DNA from 4 places in the Lentilactobacillus sp. TOM.63 genome. Region 3 is predicted to be linked to each of the others. Evidence: riboswitches for the same ligand, from Rfam matches in the RefSeq annotation. Region 3 holds a riboswitch; each other region holds the start of a gene.

Region 1 (5,390 bases), on a different contig from region 3:
AGCGAACATGGATCAAGTTTCCGTTGATGGCAAACTGCCCTTTGCGGAATTCATGCGATTGTTAAAGCTCGACCTCGACCTGGTTTATTACAGTTTGCTCATTCGCGACAAGTTCCCATACAAGAGTGCCACTGATTTCAAAGACCGGTTCATCAACTCTGACAATCGACCGGCTGTGCTGGCCGCGTTCGGTTTTCAAGAAGAAGATATCTTTGATTGGGACTACATTGTTAATCCATTTAAAGATGTCCAAGTAATTGGCACTGAAGATTACCAATCTGTGTTAATCAACTGGCTCAGCCGAGTCATTCCAGATGCTGAAGCGGGATCTAAAACTGGCCCAACGTCCTCGGCACTTGAGCTATTGCGCGATTTCCGGCCAGTTTTCAGAAAGATTATCGCGGAGAATCGATTCTCAAACGAAGATTACGTGAACAAATTCTTAGATGAATTTGGTTCAGTCATCAGTTTCTTATCAGTTGGTGCCCCCGTTTTGCGGAGTGAACAATTATCCGCTCTGATCCGCAGTGGCCTGGTCACAATTTTAGCTCCAGGGATGGAATTAAAAACACAGAATGGCTGGTACGTCACAGCTTCACCGAAACGGAACACCGATGTGTACAAATCCACCGCAGTCCTTGAAGCCAGAGTACCAAAACCCGACTTAACGATTACAGCCAATCCTTTATTGGAAAGCTTGGTTGACAATCAATTGGCGCGCACTAAAACTCTCAAAGTCAACGACCAGGATGTCGGTCTGGCAGCAGTTGATGTTCAGCCTGACTCCGATCAGCTGATTAATAAGGGCGGTGCCAAACAGCCCAACGTGTATATTTGGGGTGTCCCCTTAGAAGGATTGAGGTTTGCCACAAACGCCAGCCCCCGTCCGGGAGTTAACGATATCAACCTCCAGACAGCTGATAAGATTGCGGCAAGTGTCCTGGGCCTCAAAACGGCAGATAAGGTGGATATGAACTAAATTTGTGGGAAAATCGCAACTTGTTTGAATAAATGTAAAAGAAAGCCACGGCAGCAGGTAGTTGTCATGGCTTTTAATTGTCATTAATTTGATCGAACCCAACAGTTGAGTATTCCGAGCTTCTTATTGGAAAAAAGCGCCAATGCTACCCGTTTGTCTTTGTACTCTGAACTTCCATGAATGACCGATCCGGAATTCGGATCAAACTAAATCGGTTGGCTTGACGGCCAGCATGCAGGCCGATTCCGTTAAACCAGTTTTTCTTATAAGTGGCTGTGACGGTTGCGACCCAAGCATGTTGATATCGATCGTCCAGATGGTTCAACCACTCCTTGTTCCACTTGTAGGTTTCAGATTGCAGGTTCAGGTTGCTCTTGCCATAGACCACCGTCGCGTTTAAGCTGTTAACTTGATATTTACCGCCTTCCACGTAGTATGTATAGTTTTGAACAGGATTTCGACCGGAACCATTTTGCACTTGCACGTAGTCCGATTGGTCGTTCTTGTATTGGATGATCAATGGCTTGTACTCGTAACTGGTCGTCACCCGGCTTTGATCCATTTTGGCAACGTCTTGGAAAAATGTCGCGTACGACATCCCCCAAACAGCCAACAAAAAGACGACAATCTCACCACAGGAGATGCTAAAGTTTTGCCAAGTGAAGCTTTTTTTAGTTGTCACTATTAATTTCAACCGGCGGGCCCGCATATCGTGGATCATCCAAACCAAATAAAAAATCAAGATGAGCCAAAGCCCCATACCAATCAAATTCCAGGCGGATTTCATAACTGATTCCCCTTTTTACTTGTTATTGAGTTTAGTTTACACTAATTAAGAGTGCGAAAACAAGCGGTTAGCGACTGGAATATAAGTCGCCTACTGGGAGAATTCCCGGTTTTGGAATTTTTTCAGTAGGTGCTTATATGCAAGTCGCCGCTTGATTGAGCACATTTCAATCAGAGTGCGAAAACAAGCGATTAACAATCGGAGTGTAAGTCTTCTTTGGAAGAAATTCCCGGTTTTGGAATTTTTCCAGTAGGTGCTTATACGCCAACGATCACTTGATGAAACAGTCCGACTCTAAACTTGGAACTAAATCCATTCTAACATTCTTAAATGCCATTCATCCATTTCGAAAACTCATCGAGGTGACCTCACATGTGCACCAGCTTAACCATTCAATCAAATAATCATCATGCGCTTCTCGGCCGCACCATGGACTTCCCAATAGAGGCCAAGTGGCATCCAACTCTCATCAATCAAACCAGTTACCAAACTGCACTCGCGGGCAAGCGACCACTTAAATACCCATACGTCGGCGGTGGTCGTCATGAAAGCCGCATCGATATTTTGATAGCCGATGGCGTTAACATTGCCGGCTTAAGTTGCGCCGAGCTCATGTTTCCGCTCAAAGCACACTATCTGGCTAATGAAGTCCCAGAAAAGTTGAACCTCACCCCACAGGATTTCCTGCCTTGGGTTCTCGGCGAACATAATTCAATCGAAGCCGTGAAAAACGAGCTTTCAGACGTTGCCCTGATTGGTAAAAATTGGCTTGCGGGCCAAGAAGTTTTTTCGTTTCACTGGATTTTGACCGACCAAACTGGGCAAACATTAATTATTGAACCAACTCAAAATGGCATGGAAATCATTGCCGATTCCATCGGTGTCCTGACCAATTCGCCAACTTATCCCGAACACATGCGGCGGCTTGCCAAGGAGCTAAACGGATCCTCAAATAAAGAAAGCTTAGTCCAGCAATCCCGACGTCTTGTCTTGAATCAGCAAATCCCCGCAGCCACCAACACGCCAACTTCGCGATTCCTTGAAGCGGCAGTCGTTAAGCTCGGGAATTCACCGGCCCCAAATCAGTTTGTGGCTCGAAACCGCTTGTTTAATGTCTTAAATGCGGTTGCTATCCCTTATCAACAGACAATGAATGCCCATCCCAATTTTAATTATACCCATTACATTTCAATTTTAGATTCAACCAATCAGACTTATTTCTTCAAATATCATGACGACAACCAAGTTTTCAGTTTCTCGCTGCCACAACTCATTGCCAATTATCCCAACACGGCCAAATTTCTAGCCTAAATATTTGGCAATCTGCTTTTGAACGCCCTGTTCTTCGTTAGTTTCATCCGTCACCAAATCAACTCGGGATAACAAGTCTTCAGCGGCATTCTTCATTGCATAGCCCTCGCCAGCTGCCTCAATCATCTCAAAGTCATTGCCGTTATCACCAAATGCGGCAACGTCCTCAAACGACAGGTTCCAATCAGCCAACAGGGTCTGGAGACCACTAAGCTTGCTGATACCGTCGACCATGACGTCCAGCCCATTCATGCCAGAAGACGTGGCCGCAAGTTGGCCGCTAAATTTGTGGTTAAACTCATCTTGGCGTTTAACGACCCCACCAGCTTCCCAAGTGATATCAAGCTTGTAAATTGAATCAAACACCAATTTCAAATCACGCATCGACTGCATGTTTTCGTAAAAATACTGGGAAGCCTTAAAGCGTTTTGAATCAGCCGGCAAGTTACAATAGGTGCCGTTTCTGCCAACCAAAATAATCTCGGCGCCCGCATAAAGTGATTCGGATTCGAGGTACTCGAGTGCTTTTCTTAAAACGAGATGGTCAATAATCTCTTCGGTCACAATCACGCCACGTTCATCAACGACCAACGCCCCATTGTTACAAATATACGAAATCGGTCCAGAAACGTTTTTAAACAATTCAAGCAGGTGTTGATACTGATTACTGCTTGCCGAAACAAAGTGCAACCCCTGCTTTTTCATTTCATCAAGTTGAGCTTGAAACGCCTGCTTATCAAAGGTGCCCTCATCATTTAAAAACGTGCCGTCCATGTCGCTTGCAATCACTTTAACCAACGCCAATTCCTCCTGTTATTTCAGTTTGATCATTCGTTGTTTCCATACATTCATTCTACAATGTCGTGAATTAGTTTGTAAATTGCTTTTATATTTAGTATACTAAATTTAATCATACAACTTATCTGGGGTGCCTAAAGGCTGAGAAAAACCCATCGAACCTGATCTGGTCAGTACCAGCGAAGGGAGCATACTTCCGTTGTATCCAAATGGATTATTTGCAATAGATGAATTTCGCAGCCAGGGTAAAACTTCAAGTTTTGCGCTGGCTTTTTTGAATGCTCTGATGGTTTTTCGGTGACCGAGTGAGCCCGGTCTTACCAGCAGACACCTCTTGCCAACACCAAGTCGTTTGGCACTCCAGATAATTGGGTGAAATATCATATTGGAGGCATTATTCATGGATAACAAGACTCAACCCGCTACTAATCGGGAACATCAAAGCAAATGGACGCTTCGTAACATTATCCTAATTGCTTTGATTGCTATTTTTACTGGAATTATTTTTTGGGGAGCTGGTTTCCTCTATACAGCGCTAACCGTTGTACTCACACCAATTGGTGCTGCCCCCTTTGCCAATGATCTCTTAATGGGATTGTGGTGTATGGCCGGCCCATTGACTGGCTTTGTGGTTCGGACTTTCGGATCTGCTTTTGTTGGTGAATTTCTCGGAGCTGCCGTTGAAGTCTTTCTTGGTGGCCAATGGGGTGCCGGTGCCTTTATCTCTGGCTTGGTTCAAGGAATTGGTTCCGAACTTGGATTCGCCTTCACTGGCTACAAGCGTTACGACTGGGTTGGCTTGAACGCCTCAATTTTCACCACCGTTGTTGTGACCTTCGCCTGGGACGTGATTAAGAATGGCTACAACAAATTCGGCATTCCACTATTGTTGGCACTCTTTGTCACTCGTTACATCTCAACCTTCATTTTTGGTGGTGTTTTAACCAAGATGATTGTTCGTCTTTTGGATCGTAGTAACGCATTTTCACTTTAACCGCTAGGAGTTCTGATAATGACTGACGTTTTGATTGACCACTTCACTTATGAATACCCCGGCAGCACCGTCAAGGTATTGAACGACGTGGACGTAACTTTTAAACACAACCATTTTTCTTTACTGACCGGTCCATCCGGCAGTGGGAAATCAACACTCCTGTATTTTATTGCTGGATTGTATCCGCATTTTATTGGCAACGATGCTCTGGGAGGCATCAAGTTCGGTGACACGGATATCAAACAAATTCCAAGCAACGAAATCAGCCATTCGGTTGCGATGATGTTTCAAAACCCCAACCAACAGTTTGCCATGGACACTGTCATCCATGAGCTGACCTTTGTGCTGGAAAATATGCTGGTGGATCCTGCCAAGATAGACGGGATTATCAACCACGCATTGGATTTTTGTGGCATCAAACAGTTACGCTCCAGGGTTATCAATACCTTGTCCGGTGGGGAAAAGCAGCGGGTGGCATTAGCCTGCATCGTTGCGATGGATCCACCGGTAATCGTTTTGGA
Region 2 (5,390 bases), on a different contig from region 3:
CCGCACGTAGATCAGTGGCAGGTTCATTCGTTCGGCAACCCAAGCAGCATGTGGAATTCCAGCGGTTGCCACACCGCCAATAACCGTTGCATCAGGATAGCTTTTCTTGATATTTTCAGCTAAGCCATCCGCAATCATGTCGCGTAATGATGGAATGGAAATCGTCAATCTGAAATCAGTGTAGATTGGGGACAAAATGCCACTTGCATATCTAAATGGCTTTTCAAGGTTGATACTAACAATTTGATTATCAATTAATGATTGAATGATTTGATCAGTTTGCATAATTCCACTCCTCTAATAGTTTGTGATAAGCGGCGACTGGATCGGTTGCCCGGATGATTGGCCGGCCGACAACTAAGGCTGAACTGCCATATTCAGCGGCTTGCTTAGGCGTTGCAGTTCTTGATTGGTCATCCTTAGGAAAATTAGCAGGCCGAATTCCTGGGGTGACGTATAAGAAGTCATCGCCCACTTGTTTTTTCAATGAGCTAACTTCAAGTGGCGAGGTAATGACCCCATCGGCACCGGATTGCTTGGCGAGTTTTGCCAATGAAACCACTTGATCAACCATATCTAACCGACAGTTCTGCTCATTTTTTAAAGCATCATCAGTGATGGAAGTTAATTCTGTCACCGCCAAGAGCTTAGGGCTTGGAACCCCAGCTTCTTCACTGCCAAGCTCCAGGCCTTCCTTTGCGGCAGCAATCATTTCTGAACCGCCTAACGCGTGAACAGTCGTATAGGTGACGCCTAGTCGACCAATTTGCATCATTCCCATTTTAACCGTGTTGGGAATATCTTGCAGCTTAAGATCCAAGAACACTTTGAATCCTTTAGCCAAGAGTTGGCGAACAATGTCGGGACCTTCCCCATAGAAAAGTTCCATCCCAATCTTCACAGTCATGCCCTCATCGCTTGGAAACTGGTCGATGATTTTGAATAGGCCTTCCTTGTTAGCAACATCCAATGATACAATTAATGGTCCTCGCATAATTACCCTCCATCTAATGACATAAAAAGAGCCCGAGACTGCAGAATTCAGCACACTAACGCACTCATCCTCGCAAAATCACGGACTCTTGATTTAATTTTCGTCCGCTTTTGGCCTCTCTGAACCAAATTAAAGCTCTTTTATTTGTTAATAACTTTATCACGTTGACAGACGCAGTTCAAGTGAATTCTGTCTGCTTTTATTAAAGTCAAACAGACAATCACAGATATTCTGAATTGACGCCTTGCAATCCCCCAATATCCATGTAATAATGTGAACAACAAAAATAACGAATGTCAGCGAGCATTCATTTGGAGGAATTCGACATGGAAAATACCAAAGCATCACTTACGCACAGCCATACTTTTACCAAGAATCAGAAATGGGTTATTGCTTCTACCAGTTCTGGATTCGCATTGGAAAATATGGATGTGCTATTTTTATCGTTTGCGATGAGTTCAATGATCGGCCAACTACATCTCAGTGGTGGCGCTGCCGGATTAATTGGTTCAATCACCAACTTGGGCATGTTGTTCGGTGGTGTCATCTTTGGCTTGGTCGGTGACCGATTTGGCCGAGTTAAGACGTTTACCTATACCATCTTCATTTTTGCCTTCGCAACTGCCATGATGGCTTTCGCCAATAACATTACATTAATTTATATTTTGCGGTTCTTAGCTGGAATCGGTGCCGGTGGTGAGTACGGTGTCGGTATTTCACTGATTGCTGAATCGTTCCACAAGAACCAAATCGGTAAGATGACTTCAGTAGCCGCAATCGGTGGCCAAATTGGGGCTATTTTAGCTGCAGTTACAGCGGCCTTGGTCATCCCCACGCTTGGTTGGCACGCACTCTTCCTCCTTGGAATCGTGCCGGTTGTCCTGACATACTTTGTCCGTCGTCACTTGACTGAAACCACTGAGTTTGTCCAAGCTAAGAAAGCCGAAAAAGAATCAACTACCAGTGCCGTATTCAAATACATGTTCAGTTCACCAAAATTAGCTTATCAAAGTTTCGCCTTGATGATTATGACAACTGTTCAAATTGCCGGCTACTTTGGCCTGATGAACTGGCTGCCAATCATCGTTCAAAAACAACTTGGCTTAAATGTTTCCGGCTCATCACTTTGGATGATTGCCACAATCATCGGGATAAGTTTGGGCATGATGACTTTTGGTTCAATTCTGGATTACTTTGGTCCACGCCGCGCATTTGGTATCTTCCTGCTTGCTTCGGCTGCAATGGTCTTCACGATTACGTTGGCTCATAACACGGTTTCACTATTAATCATCGGTGCGATCGTCGGCTTCTTCTCAAACGGAATGTTCGGCGGTTACGGCGCAGTCATCAGTCGCTTGTACCCAACTGAAATCCGCTCAACTGCTAATAACGTGATTGTCAACATCGGCCGGGCAGTTGGTGGCTTCTCGTCAGTGATCATTGGTATCTTGATGGATCACTACTCACTGACAGTTGTCATGGGCTTCCTATCAATCCTTTACGTCATCAGCTTTGTCACAATGGTTACCCTACCAGGGTTGAAAAAGTTGAGCTCACGGCAAACGGCTTAAGCAATAGTTTAATCAATCATTCAAATATCTTTAGATCATTATGAAGTAAAGTTTCAACCGCAAAAAGGAGTTTCTGCCACTTAGCCTAATGCTAAGAAGTAGAAACTCCTTTTAGTACTTTCATAAATCACCAGTTAAAGTAATGGTCCACCCTTCCCGTTTAAAGCGGCGTTTTGCCAATCATCCCAAGTAATTTGTTTGTATGCCGCATCCCAGAAATACCATTCCAGCAGGCGGCTCTTTAGAAAGGTTTGCTTGGCCTGTTCCTGCTCACGAGGAGTAGCAGATTTGGCTTCATAATCGATGATATTAAAGAACTGCTGAATGAACCCGTTCGGACCGAGAAAATCATCGCCACCCATCGTTAGGAAGCTTTGAAACGGCTCTTTTTCGACCCGGGCTTGCTTAGAAACGAATTTGCCTAACTCAATGTACATCCATTCCCCAGCCGCAAACGAAGGCAGAATTTGGAGAACACTGTGCGTTTGAATGGTCGCAGCCATATGTTGGCGATAGAGTTGATTAATTGGTTGAATCGGCGTCTGCTTCAGCGTTTCCCAGTTGTGAGGCATTGATTCCGGCTCGCGGTGCAGCCAATCCCGCAACATCGTCAATTGAAGATTCTGGCGTTTATGAAATAGCAGCGCTTGTTCAGTTGTCGTGCTGTTGTCGATCAATGCATTAATAATCCCGACTTCGTTATACTCAAAGGCAATATCCTGTTCATCGTAATACTGCAACTGTTCCGGCGTTAACGTAGCATGGATAATTCCTCGGACAAATGGATGCTTTTCGTTGGCGACTAAGTAAGGTTCGGCTTCAAATAACATATCTTGAGATAATGACATTGGCAATTTCCCTCCTGTTGTGGCGGAGGGGGCTACTCTGCTTTGAAATGACACCATTGATTCAGCCGTCGCCTATCCTCACAACAACAGCTCACTTGGGTCTTCCTGCGACAGTCCTAACTGTATCAGGTTCTATGGGTATCATCTCAGCCATTAAAGCACCCCAGACCACGGATTAATTTATGTGATAGTCTCATTATAATTGGCTGACATCTAAAAACAACTGCTGATTGAGTTGGCTTCTAATGATTTAAGTTCCCACGCAGAGAGCTGTTTTTGAACCGGCTCCCCTTGTATCTTGCGTCTGCGTGGTTAATAATAGATAGTAACGGTCAATTAGGCTATTACATTTATCCTGAATAAGAAGGAGTCACATAAAATGAAAAAAATCATTGCTTTTGATATGGATGCCACCACTGCCGAAACGTTCCCGGTTATTTTTGATTCGTTCAGAAAAACCGTCCATGATTATACTGGAAAATGGATCAGCAACCAGGTCATCCTTGCCCAATTCGGTGCCAACGAAATTGGGATGCTCAAAGAACTAATTCCGAACTATTCAGATGAAGTTTTAGAGACCTTCCATAAAAATTACCGCAGCGCCCACATGTTACTGCGGAAACCCTTCGATGGGATCAATGATCTTTTACATATGCTCCACGAACACGATGTCATCACGCCAATGATTACCGGCAAGGGTGAGCAAAGTTTACAAACCAGCCTGGATGCCCTGGGATTAGCCGACCAATTTGAACCGGTAATGTCTGGCTCTCCTGATGGCTCAATTAAATCCAAACAATTCGGTGATGTACTCAAAAAATATGATCTGCCAAAGGATCAGATGGCTTATATTGGTGATGCCACTAGTGACGTTGAAGCCTGCAAAGATGCCGGCATCACGTGTTATACGGCCGCTTGGTCAATCAACGCCAAGCCAGCCGAAATGGAAAAGCTTAATCCTAATGAGGTCTTCACCTCAGTTGAACAGCTTCGCAATCGATTATTAGAGAATTAAAATAATTTTAATTTGCCCGCTGTACCACTGAAAACGCGTAGTATAATCGAACCCAATGAACCAAGTTTATTTATGAGGAAGGATCTGTTTAACTTATGAACATTCAAGAAGGCTATATGCCCTTTAAAAGTTACAAAACGTATTACCGGATTGTCGGTGACCCAACTCCAGGCAAAGCACCACTCCTGCTCATTCACGGTGGCCCCGGCTCATCTCATAACTACTTCGAATTACTCGACGACTATGCGGAAACGGGCCGGCAGTTAATCATGTATGACCAGGTTGGTTGCGGCAAATCGTCCATCCCTGACGACGAATCAATTTACGTGAAGGAAACTTGGGCTGAAGAATTGATTGCCCTGCGGAAATATCTCCACCTTGATCAAGTCCACATGTTAGGCCAATCCTGGGGTGGCATGTTGGAAATGTTGTACCTCACCCACTATAGTCAAGACGGCGTGAAGAGTGTCATGATTGACGGCTCACCGGCTTCTATTGAATTGTGGCGCCAAGAACAACATCGCCTAATCAAATACTTAAGTCATGAAGATCGTCAGGCCATCGCTGAAGCTGAACGGACTGGTGATTTCACGAATGTTAAATACTTAGCTGCCAATGATCGCTATATGGAACGCTACTGTTGGGATGATCCCGATGAAAATTCACCGGAACCGCTAAGACGCCCAACCAACGGCAAAAAGGCCAGCTTAATTGCAGAAGGTCCAAATGAATTTACCGAGAATGGGACCATCGGCGACTTTGACGTCACTGACGATCTCAAGAACATTCACGTCCCAGTACTGGTTACCAATGGCACTGACGATCTCTGCACGCCCTTGATTGCCAAGTCGGTTTACGATCACATCCCTGGTGCTAAGTGGCATTTGTTTGCAAATAGCCGACATCTCGCCCTATTGGATCAGCACGACGAATTTATGAGTGTGCTGGACAAATGGCTGAAG
Region 3 (5,390 bases):
TTTGGTAATTTCGTTGGCAGGCACCGAGTAGCCATTTTGATTCAACCACTTCGCCAACCATTGAGTGTTTTCATCAGGACTGGCCTCTTTATGGAAGAGAAAATGTTGCAGGATAGTGGCACTTTCGTCCTGACTCAGCCCAATTGTTAACTGGAAAGGCAATTCAAAGTCTGAGTCAGTTGATTTAAGCTGATCAACGATATCGACCATAGCGCTATTAATTTGAAATAGAACTGCTTGCAATGCCGCCTGACTTTTGGGATTAGGCAACTGAATCTCTTGCCAGTGATTAGGCATGAATTCGACCTCCTCATAGTTAAGCATGAACCATTTTCGATAAGCACGGGTCATTCGGAAAACAAAGTCAGCTGGCATTTCATAAATGTTGTCTTTGAGCCAATTGTTAAGCCAAGATTGATTAGTAATTAGGTTGTCGTGATGGTGGTTGTTAAAAAAGATCGTTAGGGTTTGGTGTTCTGCCTTCGTTAAATGGAGATTTTCGATGAAGAACCCGGGTCGATTGAATTGGAGCTTTTCGGGTTGGATTTCATCAACCAGGCTGCCTAGTCCAACTGTTACTTGATATAGGGCGGCTTGCAGTTTTCCTTCAGATTGGGGGTTGGGTAATTTGACGTCAAGATAGCTGTAAGGCATTAAAGCTACTCCTCTCTATTCAGGATGTGGTGGTAAAGGCATCCTTCACAAAAAACGTGATAACAATCGCAATGGTTCCCGGCCAGTAGGTTTGGGGAACGATGCCGAAAAATAAGTAAAAGGAAACCAGAATGCCGACTGCGGTGAGGCCAGCACCTATTTTGGTGATTTGGTGGTGGTCGGGGTCATAACTGAGATGTTTTTGGTACCAATATTTGAAGCTGAAGTAATGAATTGGCCAGATCATAATGGCAATTAAGAGCAAAATACTAGATATATTGGTTAGCGTTTGGAGACCCTCAACACCGGGAAAAGTCTGGTTGGCCCATTCTTGGACATTTAGGATGCCAAAAATGATGAGGACAGGGATGTTGCGGAGAAGGCTGTATTTCCAAGCCACTCTCATGCGTTTCCCTTCTTTCTAACGGGTGCTTTAAACCCTTCCACGAAAATCATCATGATCGTGAAGACTAGAAAGAACAATTCGCCGTTTTGAAGCAGTGAAAACGAAACGAGAACCGCCAAAATGATCGCCCCAACGATTAGGCTGAAGTTGGCGGCCAACGTGAACGTTCGATTTGTTCGATCGTATTCGGAATGCTGCTTGAAGTATTGTTGGCCAAACGATTTGCTAATGATCACTTCAATAATAGTGGTAGCGGCAATCAGAATGACCAGGTTGATCAGGTCGTTGATCCCGAATAACTGGATAATCGGGTATAAGATTAAAATGACATACAATAAATAGTTCGTGATTAGGGCATATTTTAAATCGAATTTCATAACACTGAACCTCTCTGTAAAAAATTTCCCCAACCCCTCAAAATAGTTGTTAACAGCGTATCATGAATAACCAGATTGTTGCAAACGCCGCAACCGTGGTACACTTTGGGTATTCAAATGAGACGGTGCTATATGCTGAGATGGCGCAGTGCCAATCCCTTTGAACCTGATTTGGTTAATACCAACGTAGGGAAGTGACAGAATTGAGAATGACAGGTACCAAATCCGGTAACGGTTTATTTGAAAATTTTTGCAAGAGGAGTTTCATCCAATGAAATTTTCACAACAGTTACTGGCAGCTGGTCAACCAATTTTGCAGGCAATCTACCAACATCCATTTGTCGAAGGTATCGGCAATGGTAATTTGCCTAAAGAGGCCCTGACATTTTATGTCGGTCAGGATTATAACTACCTGAATGCCTTTATCAAGGTCTACGCGGCGGCCATTGAAAAGTCGGAAACTCGCGCGGACATGGCGATCTTTGCCAAACAAATTGATTTTATCCTAAATAGTGAAATTCACCCCCATCACAATTTCTGTAACGTTGCCGGGGTGAAATACGAAACTTTGCAGCACGAGCCCCAAGCACCCGGCACTTATTTGTACAATGAGCATATGTATCGGGCAGCGCGAACTGGCGACCTGATCGATATTGTGGCCGCCATGACGCCGTGTCCATGGACGTATTTGGAAATCGCAAACCGGTTTGTGAAGCAAGGGAAGAATACTGACGATAATGTCTTCAAACCGTGGATTGATTTTTACGCAGATATGGGCGATAGCGAGGACAGTATTCTCCAGCAAATGTATGATTTGATCGACCGAGAAGCCGTGAAGTACGACCAGCACCGTTTGGACATTGTTAAGGAAGAATTCCTCAAGAGCTGTGAAATGGAGTGGCGGTTCTGGGATCAAGCCTATAAGCAGACGGGTTGGCAGTTTGTGAAACCAATGAAGCAATATTACTAAGCACATAGACTGGGATAATAAGTATTTTGAACCCAGAATCCAACAAGAAAAAACCAGTTATTCCTGAGGCTGGAATAGCTGGTTTTTCTTGTTAAATGGCCCGAATCGGTCGTTTGTCGCAGCTTTTATCTGAGTATCAGTGGTAATCCAAATGATGATCACTGATTGAAAATTAACACATGTCTCAGCCTTTTGTACGAGCATTTAGTTGCGACGACGTCTGAATTTCGCCAAGCCAAGCAATCCTAACATAGACAATCCAAGGACTGCTAACCAGTTTGCGGTGTGCGTGTCACCAGTTTGTGGCAGCATGGACGCTGTCTTGAGTTCTTGATCCTTTTGAGTGGCATTAGTAGAAGCGGACGCTGGTTTAACAGCATCATTGCTACTGTACTTGAAGGTGCTGCCACCCTTAGCGTTCAATGCTTGAAGGCCAGTGCCAGTTGAGCCGGAACCATTTGCACCAGAACCGGGGTTACTCTTGAGGTAGAGCACGCCGTCCTTTTTGCTAGTTGAAGCCTTGCCAGTCTTGTTGCTTGAACTGGTTTTCTTTTTGTCGTTACCTTTCTTGTCATCAGATGGCAAGGCTTGTGGAAGCTCAATGTCATCTTCAGGAGTTGTTGGGGTTTCTGGAGTTGGCGTTTCTGGTGTTGGGGCTTCCGGAGTTGGTGGCGTTACCTCTGGATCAGGGGTTGGATCTGGATCCGGTGTGGATGGGCCTGGACCCGGTCCGGGATCAGGAGGAGTGATTTCATCTTCAATCGTACGAATGCCAAATCGCTCATTTTCTGCGTAAGTGTAAAGAGAATTTTCGGTTTTTGCATAGTTTTCATGTTCGCCATAGACGTACTGAGTTTCACCTTGGATTTTTTGTACACCATAGCTAGTTTTCTCAGCATGATAGTCTTCTGGAATTTGGAGGTTGAAACTCATTTTGAGATTAGAGTGGCCGTGCCCTCTTTCCAGGTAGAAAATCTTGATCTCATGAGAATCGCCGGCATTGCCCCATCCTTGGCCTAACAAATTATCCAAATGTTCTTTCTTTCTTTTTCCTACGGATACTTCCCCATTACTAAAATTAATTGCTCCATCTAGTTTTGAATGGATTCCACCAATATCAAGCACAAGTTTTCCATCGATGAATAACCAAAAGTCATCGTCACCACTGAAATTGAACACCATTGGGATCTTTTTGTCCGTAAGTGAATTACTGTCATCAACCATACCACCTTCAGGGTGCATATAAGAAAACTCCATCTTCATCCCAAGGAAGTGGTTAGGGGCATTCTTGCCTTTTAGATTATAGCCTTGAGCATTGTTTCCATTGAAGAATTTGAAGTCTTTGTCCAAGGGAAAGAATTGGCCACCACTGTTATCATTCGCCTTATTAGCTTTGTTATAAACTAACATATCCCCTAAATTGTTCGGATCATCTGCTTTGTCATCGAATACGGTATGGTATTTACTACTATCGAATGAATAGCCGCCGTGACCATCACTAATGAACATCTTAAGTGGCTGGTTGGTTACGTAATTGTTACTAGAACCAGTAGTACTGCTTCCATCGAATAGGTATGCTAATGATTCCCCGTCAACCGTTGGATACCCATTACTTAGTTCAGAAGCAACGATCTTAGGGTATCCATTAGGATTGCTCTTATTGTATGCTGCAACCCCTGATTTGGTTGATCCACCATCAGAGAATTTTAATTTTTTGTCTTTATTGATTCCGGCATCCCGGACTTCCCTATCGGCTAAGCCATCTTTTCCAACTCCATTATCTCCATCACTTGTACCCGTTACAGTGTAATCTGTTAATGTGATATTGATTCCAGGGTTTGTCACTTCCGTAACTTGCTGAAGACTCTTGGTGGGGTCGGGAATTGTGGTTTTGGGTTTTATGAGAGGCTTGACGAGTGTATAGACTGCGGTGTTGGCAGGTAGACTTGTGCCATCCTTCTTTACAATGTATAATTCATCGCCTATTTGAACAAATCTTGTTTGATCTACGCCAATCTCTTTTCCAAGTGCCTCTTTAATTGCTTGCTGTTCAGGTGTTAGTTCAACATTTGAAGGTGTACCTTCAGAATTCTCTAGGTAGGTGGTTTGTCGGAACTTATCAGGAACATTTGTGTTGAATTCAGTTGTTTCGGTTTCATTGAGTTTGACTAGTGTTTTGTCCTGTGACTCGTCATCAGTATGGATCTTCCAGAGGTTACCGGTATTATCGACGAAAATGGTTTCAATTCCACCATCGTAGTCATCACTATTGTCTGGGTGGAAGTAAACTGTCTTGCCGTCAATGATATATGGAAAGTACTGGGCCTTATTAAGGAAATTCGGTTCTCCATCGCTAGTCATCACCTCGTAATTCCCCCACGTTTCTGGGATTTCCTTGTTATCTTCGACTTCTTCTTTCAAGGATTCGATCAATTCCTCCGGTGCATAGTCAATTGCAAGTGCATCAGCATTGATAGCAGCTGCAACATCGTCGTCCACGTTTGCTGTTTTGTCGAATATTTCACCATTATATTTATAGTAATGTGTCTCATTTCCATCGGTCAATTGGACAACATATACCGGCTCAGCCCCGGATTGGTTATCAGTAATTTTAAAGTACTGCTTAGCTATTAAGGCTGCATTGCTATCCGTTGGGGGATTTTCAGAGTTATAGACAATTTTGTGTTCATCGACATTGTCTAATTTCTGTCCAACAGCAATTTCTAGTGCCTCTTTATCTTTCAGATAGGTTTTGACCTATACCCCCAAAGTTAGGCTCTTCGTCAACTGTTGTTGGTGAAACTAAATTCGAGTTCTAATCACTTTGTGATTAGGGCTCTTTTTGTTTTGACCTTGAAAACGTATAGTACTCGCGTTCTAAATCTCCAGAAACTGCGATAGCCAAAGCTAGCTCGTTTAATAGCTTTGATTTTATTATTAGAACCTTCTAAAGGACCATTTGAATACGGTGTGGTAAAGGTAT
Region 4 (5,390 bases), on a different contig from region 3:
CAGTTGACGAAGAGCCTTTAAAATTAGCCCCGGTCAAAAACTGATAAAAGTCAGCTTCTAACTGGGGCTGTTTGCATCATAGGTAACAGCTTGCGAGCACCTATGCCTTAGATCTTCATCAACCTGAATTATTTTACTAAGATTTTAATTCCTAAATACAAGTTATAAATAAACATTGCGATATCCACAATGATGACTAGCCCCACCAGGACAATGAATAGGATTGCGATAGATCGGGTTTGATCGCCCACCGTAATTGCCATAATGCCCACCAGCATAAATGTGAGTGTTGATAATACGACTGGAATCAAATGCAATAAAAAGGCGTGCTTTGCCGTTTCATGCATGTTTTGGTTATCCTTACTGATCAACCAGACAATGAATGGAAAGATGAACGGGGCGAAGACGATCGACAAATATGATAATGCATTAACAACTTTGTTTTCTGACATGTCAATTCCTCTCGTTTATTTTGAATACGACTTGTAAACTGGCGCTCTGAAAAGGTCAACGTAGGAACCCATTGCCGAGTAGTCTCTCAGTACGGTGAGCCGTTGATCATTAATGGTCCGATGAGTGATTCCCCAGCCTCTGTCGCTCTGATAACCGTGCTGAGCGTAGGCGTTAAACGTGTAACGACTGCTGCCTTGGATTTTGGCGACTGCTAATTTTTTATAACCTTTCCAAGTGCTTTTAAAGAGGGTATGGGACTTTCCTTTATAAGATTGGGTAACTGAGTATTGATTGATATGGGTGACACACATTTTGCCATCAACGTATGAATACCAGTTCCCACGCCAACTTGAAGGGGTGTAGTTATGGATCTTCCCAACTTTGTAGTAAGTATCTGCGGCTTGGGCTGAGATAGGTGACGCTTGGATACTGGTAGCGGCAAGTGCGACGCCGGCTAAAATGGTTAAAGCGAGCTTAATGAGTTTTTTCAAGGTGAGTGCTCCTAACAGAAAAATTCGAAAGGGTAATTAGAATCAGTGATCAGATTTGAGCTTAGATAACTTTAAAAACTATAACGTTAAACGGGCTAAATTGTCAAATTGAGTTGCTTATTGGTAAGACTTCCAAATAAAAGAATTTCAAAAAATGATTGACAGTCGGTGTTAGTTGGGTGTTTAATGGCCTTGATCAAATAATTTAATCTGTGGTCTGGGGTGCTGGATAAGTCCGGCTGAGAAATACCCATGGAACCTGAATCAGTTAGTACTGACGTAGGAAGACCAATTAGTCAATTTGTGACGATTTTTGCATGGCTAAGGACCGCTCTTTTTGTAGAGGAGGTCCTTTTTTTAATGGAAAGATAAAGTAAGCTGAAGAATCGGTTTGGTTGGTACGTTAGAATTTAGAATAGTGAAACGAGGCGGATATTTGATGAACATTCGATCACCACACTGGGACGTTAGACAGATTATTACGGTGACTTTGATTGGGATTGTCTGTGGGGCAATTTATTTTTACGGCGTTGACACCTTGTACAATGTGACCAAAATTGCGCTGACCCCAACTGGGTTAAGCCCATTTGTCGATGGCTTGTATTCTGGTTTATGGTACATCTCTGCACCTTTGTGTCTTTATTTTGTTCCAACGGTCGGCGCCGGAATTATTGGCGAAACACTTGCTGCGGTTGTTGAAATGTTCTTTGGTGCTCAATGGGGCATTATGACTGTTGTCGTCGGCTTTTTGCAAGGTGTCGGCAATGAACTTGGCTTTTTCCCGCATGGCTATCAGAAGTTTTCGTGGACAAGCTGCTTGTTGGGGGCTTTTGGCGCTAACCTACTAGGCTTTGGCTACAGCTTCCTCACTTCTGGATATAGTCATTATGGGACTGGGATGATTATTGCACTGTTTATGATTTCGACGGTTTCAAGCCTGGTATTTGATGGTGTTTTGGTGAAATTGATTACCCTTAATTTTGATCGGGTATTTGATAAGCTGCAACTCAACAATGTCAGTAAATTAAGCAAATAACGGAGGAAAAGGATGAAATTTACAACGCAGTTACGACAAGAAAACAATTCAGTTTGGCAACAAATTTTTGATTGTCCATTCATCACGGGTTTGACAGATGGTACCTTGGCCCCAGAAGCATTTCGTTATTACTTTATTCAGGATAATAAATATTGTGTCGCTTTTTATGACCTTCATCAAAAAATTGCGGCTAAAATGACGAATCGAGCCCACGCTGATTCGTTAGCCCACTTAGTTGATGTTTGTAACGAGATTAGCGAGCACAGCCCAATTTATGATGAATTGAACTTGACACAAACAGAAATCGATTCGGTGCCGGTTGCGCCAACGGCATATGCTTATATTACTAACATGAATTATCAATTTGAACAGCAAGGTATTGATGCTGGAGAGGCCAGCTTGGTTCCCTGTTATTGGACCTATACAGAGATGTTTCGTAAAATTGCTGAAAAAGGATTTAATACTAAGCCAGTCTACAAAGATTTTATTGATTTTTGTGCATCGGAAGAATTTGGCTCGGTTAATCAGCAAATGCTCAATTTAACTGATGATCTGGCAGAGAATACGGACGATAAGGGCCGCGAGAAAATGCGGCTGGCATTTCAATACAGTAGCGAATACGAATTGCAATATTGGAATATGTGCGTGATCCATGAGCAATGGTTACTGGATCAAGAACAAGAAAAAGTTGCTCGGCCATTGAGATAATGATTTAAACTCGCGAGACTGGGATAAAAAGCGATTTGCCCTTAAATAGCGAAGATCAGCCATTTATCGCAAAATTGATCAATAAATATATCAATGGTCAGCTAAATGACATTTATAAACAAGCTGCTGACTAATACCTTGGCCCTGCTATATATACGCGCTTAAGCGGGGTTAGGCTAAACATCAGCTTGGTTAATCATTTCCCTTTTTGGCTTCAGGATCCTTACTACGACGCATTTTATCTTGACCTTCAATCGACTTTTTATACATCTTGTCGTTGACATATGGGTAGGTCCATTTAACCATTGCACTCATAATGATTGGCAAGGTGATAACTAAGATGACCAGTCCCACGATAACGGTCATTGCGACTTGAATCAGGGTAAGCACGTTGGAAGGAATCAATGCGGCAAATGTGCCGCCTAGAATGATGGCAGCTGAGATAACCACTGTTCCGATGATAGTTGCGGCATTCGTAATCCGCATTCGGACGTCAGTTATTGCGCTGGCATCACCCCTATAACGCATCATCAGGAAAATACTGTAATCCACTCCTAAAGCAACTAACATGATGAAGCTAAAGAATGGTGTATTCCAGGTAAGCATATTTTGGAAAAGAAGGTAGCCAGATAACCAGCGCGTGATCTGCAAGGCACCAAAGTAGGTCACAATCAATGTGCCGATAATCGTCAATGCCTGAACGAGTGAGCGGGTGACAAACATCAACGCAATTCCAATTCCAACCAGCATGATGACAACTGTTCTCAGGAAGTCCCCATTAGCGGTCTTTTGTAAGTCAGCTGTTTGAGAACTTTGACCACCAATTGCAACTTTGGCTTTGTTTAAGGATGAACCCTTCAACTTGGCGTTCACATCGCGCGTAATGGTTTTAATCCGGTTAGCGGACTTAGTGGTGCTTGGATCACTGTTTAGAATAAAGGTGATGTGGGTAATTTTACGATCCTTGGACATAAAGGCATCAAGTGATGGTGTGAAGGATGGGCTCTTAACACTTGCCTTTGGCATATAGAAGGTGTTGCCCAGATAGGACTTTTGCATTTCCTTTAGATAATCATTAACAGTATTGGTACCGCTGCTAACTTTGGATAAGCCGGCATTGGCAGAAGAAAGGCCTTGTTGGAGCTGTTGCATTTGAGTTTGGAGAGCTTTCATCTTTGAACTCAGAGTTTGAACGCCAGTATTGACTTCTGAACTGCCACTGGCAATGTTTTGAGCTCCAGAGACGAGTGATGAGCTGTTCTGCTGAAGTTGACTTGCACCACTGTGGAGTTGGCTTAAACCGCTTGAAAATGGCGTGACTTGTGAATGCAGGCGGCTAATGCCCGATGACAGTCGACTGGAACCAGAGGCCAAACGACTAACCCGACTTCGAAGAGCCTTCAAACGGGCGGTCTTAGATTGTAATTGTTGGATGCCTGAGTTGAGCGTCTGACTGCCGGACGATAGTTGACCGACACCAGAAGATAATGAAGAAGCGCCTTGACTAAGCGATTGAGAGCCGCTTGCCAAGCTGTTAACACCAGACGTATAAGCTGATAGGCTGTTACTCAACTGCTGGGCACCTGATTGAAGCTTGCTGGCACCATCAGCCAATTTCTCAACCTGGGCGATGCTGGCAGAAGTGTCCGAACTAGCAAGTTTCTTGTTGGCACTGTCCAATCCTTTTTGAACCTTTTTGATTCCGTAATTGGCTTGATCCAAACCATCAGTTAAAGTTTTCAACTGACTCTTCAGATAAAGTTGATCAATCTTAGTTCCACCTGGTCTCGTCACTGAGGTAACAGATTTAACGCCGGATTCCGAGTTCAAGTATCCGGTTAATTGATCGATTTCGGCCAAATACTGCTGGGTATTGAGTGGTTTCTTATTTTCGATGTAAAGCGTAGATGGTCCAGAGGTTCCGGCAGGGTAGTGTTCTTGAATGAGATTATAGCCTGCCTTGGATTGAACGCTGTTCGGCAATTCGTCTGCATTATTGAAATTCAATTTTTGAGATCCCATGAATAATAGCGGGATAGCTGCGATGATTAAGATGCCGACCATCACAAACGTGTGGGAAATTGTAAATTTGGATAGAAAATGCCAAACGACGCTGCGGTCATGGGCGGCCAGATTTTTACTTGGCCAGAATAACTTTTCACCCAAGGTTGCCATGAAGAACATGTTGAGGGTGAGCAGAACCATTAATAGGACCGCAACCCCGACGGCAACCCCGACACCAGAACGATAGAATGAGAATTTTGCCAGAGCCAGGGCAGTAAATCCGATTAACACTGAAGAACCACTATAGAGAATGGTTCTACCAGCATGGCGTTGAGCAGTTTTGGCAGCCGCGACTGCCGTTTGCCCTTGTTTAATCTGTTCTTTAAACCTGTCATACAGCAGGATATTATAGTCAGTCCCAATTCCAAAGAGAACCACGACTAAGAAGACTTGGGTAAAGTTGGAAATTGGGAAGCCATAGCGCTGTGCCAGGTTCATGACAATACTGAGAGAAATCAGGTAGGATACCGCAACGGTCAATAGTGAAATGATTGGGATGAGCAATGACCTAAAGACGATGATTAAGACAATAAAAATAAAAATTGCGGCAATAATTTCGGTCTTTTGAAGTCCTTTTTCGGTTGTTGCCGAGAAGTCTTCATTTAAGACATCACTACCGGTAACGTAGGTTCGCATCC

Evidence for each region. Region 3 has a riboswitch for thiamine pyrophosphate ahead of tenA (thiaminase II). Riboswitches for the same ligand answer to the same signal wherever they lie in the genome.
Region 1: another riboswitch for thiamine pyrophosphate. It lies ahead of QUF07_RS06040 (ECF transporter S component); the one in region 3 lies ahead of tenA (thiaminase II).
Region 2: another riboswitch for thiamine pyrophosphate. It lies ahead of QUF07_RS03065 (thiaminase II/PqqC family protein); the one in region 3 lies ahead of tenA (thiaminase II).
Region 4: another riboswitch for thiamine pyrophosphate. It lies ahead of QUF07_RS13005 (ECF transporter S component); the one in region 3 lies ahead of tenA (thiaminase II).

What each region holds. Positions count from the first base shown of each region.
Region 1 covers NZ_JAUCAP010000022.1:10,049-15,438, forward strand. The annotation lists gene QUF07_RS06020 (FAD/NAD(P)-binding protein) at 1-979, shown strand, start outside; gene QUF07_RS06025 (LVIS_2131 family protein) at 1,125-1,766, opposite strand; gene QUF07_RS06030 (linear amide C-N hydrolase) at 2,139-3,077, shown strand; gene QUF07_RS06035 (HAD family hydrolase) at 3,069-3,875, opposite strand; TPP riboswitch at 3,992-4,081, shown strand; gene QUF07_RS06040 (ECF transporter S component) at 4,276-4,869, shown strand; gene QUF07_RS06045 (ATP-binding cassette domain-containing protein) at 4,888-5,390, shown strand, end outside.
Region 2 covers NZ_JAUCAP010000009.1:34,313-39,702, reverse strand. The annotation lists gene pyrE (orotate phosphoribosyltransferase) at 1-285, opposite strand, end outside; gene pyrF (orotidine-5'-phosphate decarboxylase) at 275-994, opposite strand; gene QUF07_RS03070 (MFS transporter) at 1,321-2,565, shown strand; gene QUF07_RS03065 (thiaminase II/PqqC family protein) at 2,700-3,413, opposite strand; TPP riboswitch at 3,499-3,589, opposite strand; gene QUF07_RS03060 (HAD family hydrolase) at 3,793-4,428, shown strand; gene pepI (proline iminopeptidase) at 4,524-5,390, shown strand, end outside.
Region 3 covers NZ_JAUCAP010000001.1:543-5,932, reverse strand. The annotation lists gene QUF07_RS00030 (hypothetical protein) at 1-654, opposite strand, end outside; gene QUF07_RS00025 (hypothetical protein) at 674-1,060, opposite strand; gene QUF07_RS00020 (hypothetical protein) at 1,057-1,437, opposite strand; TPP riboswitch at 1,533-1,647, shown strand; gene tenA (thiaminase II) at 1,709-2,407, shown strand; gene QUF07_RS00010 (fibro-slime domain-containing protein) at 2,612-4,972, opposite strand; partial or broken gene QUF07_RS00005 (ISL3 family transposase) at 5,227-5,390, opposite strand, start outside.
Region 4 covers NZ_JAUCAP010000109.1:806-6,195, reverse strand. The annotation lists gene QUF07_RS13015 (magnetosome magnetite crystal formation protein family) at 129-452, opposite strand; gene QUF07_RS13010 (hypothetical protein) at 468-944, opposite strand; TPP riboswitch at 1,153-1,247, shown strand; gene QUF07_RS13005 (ECF transporter S component) at 1,384-1,980, shown strand; gene QUF07_RS13000 (TenA family protein) at 1,993-2,688, shown strand; gene QUF07_RS12995 (MMPL family transporter) at 2,881-5,390, opposite strand, start outside.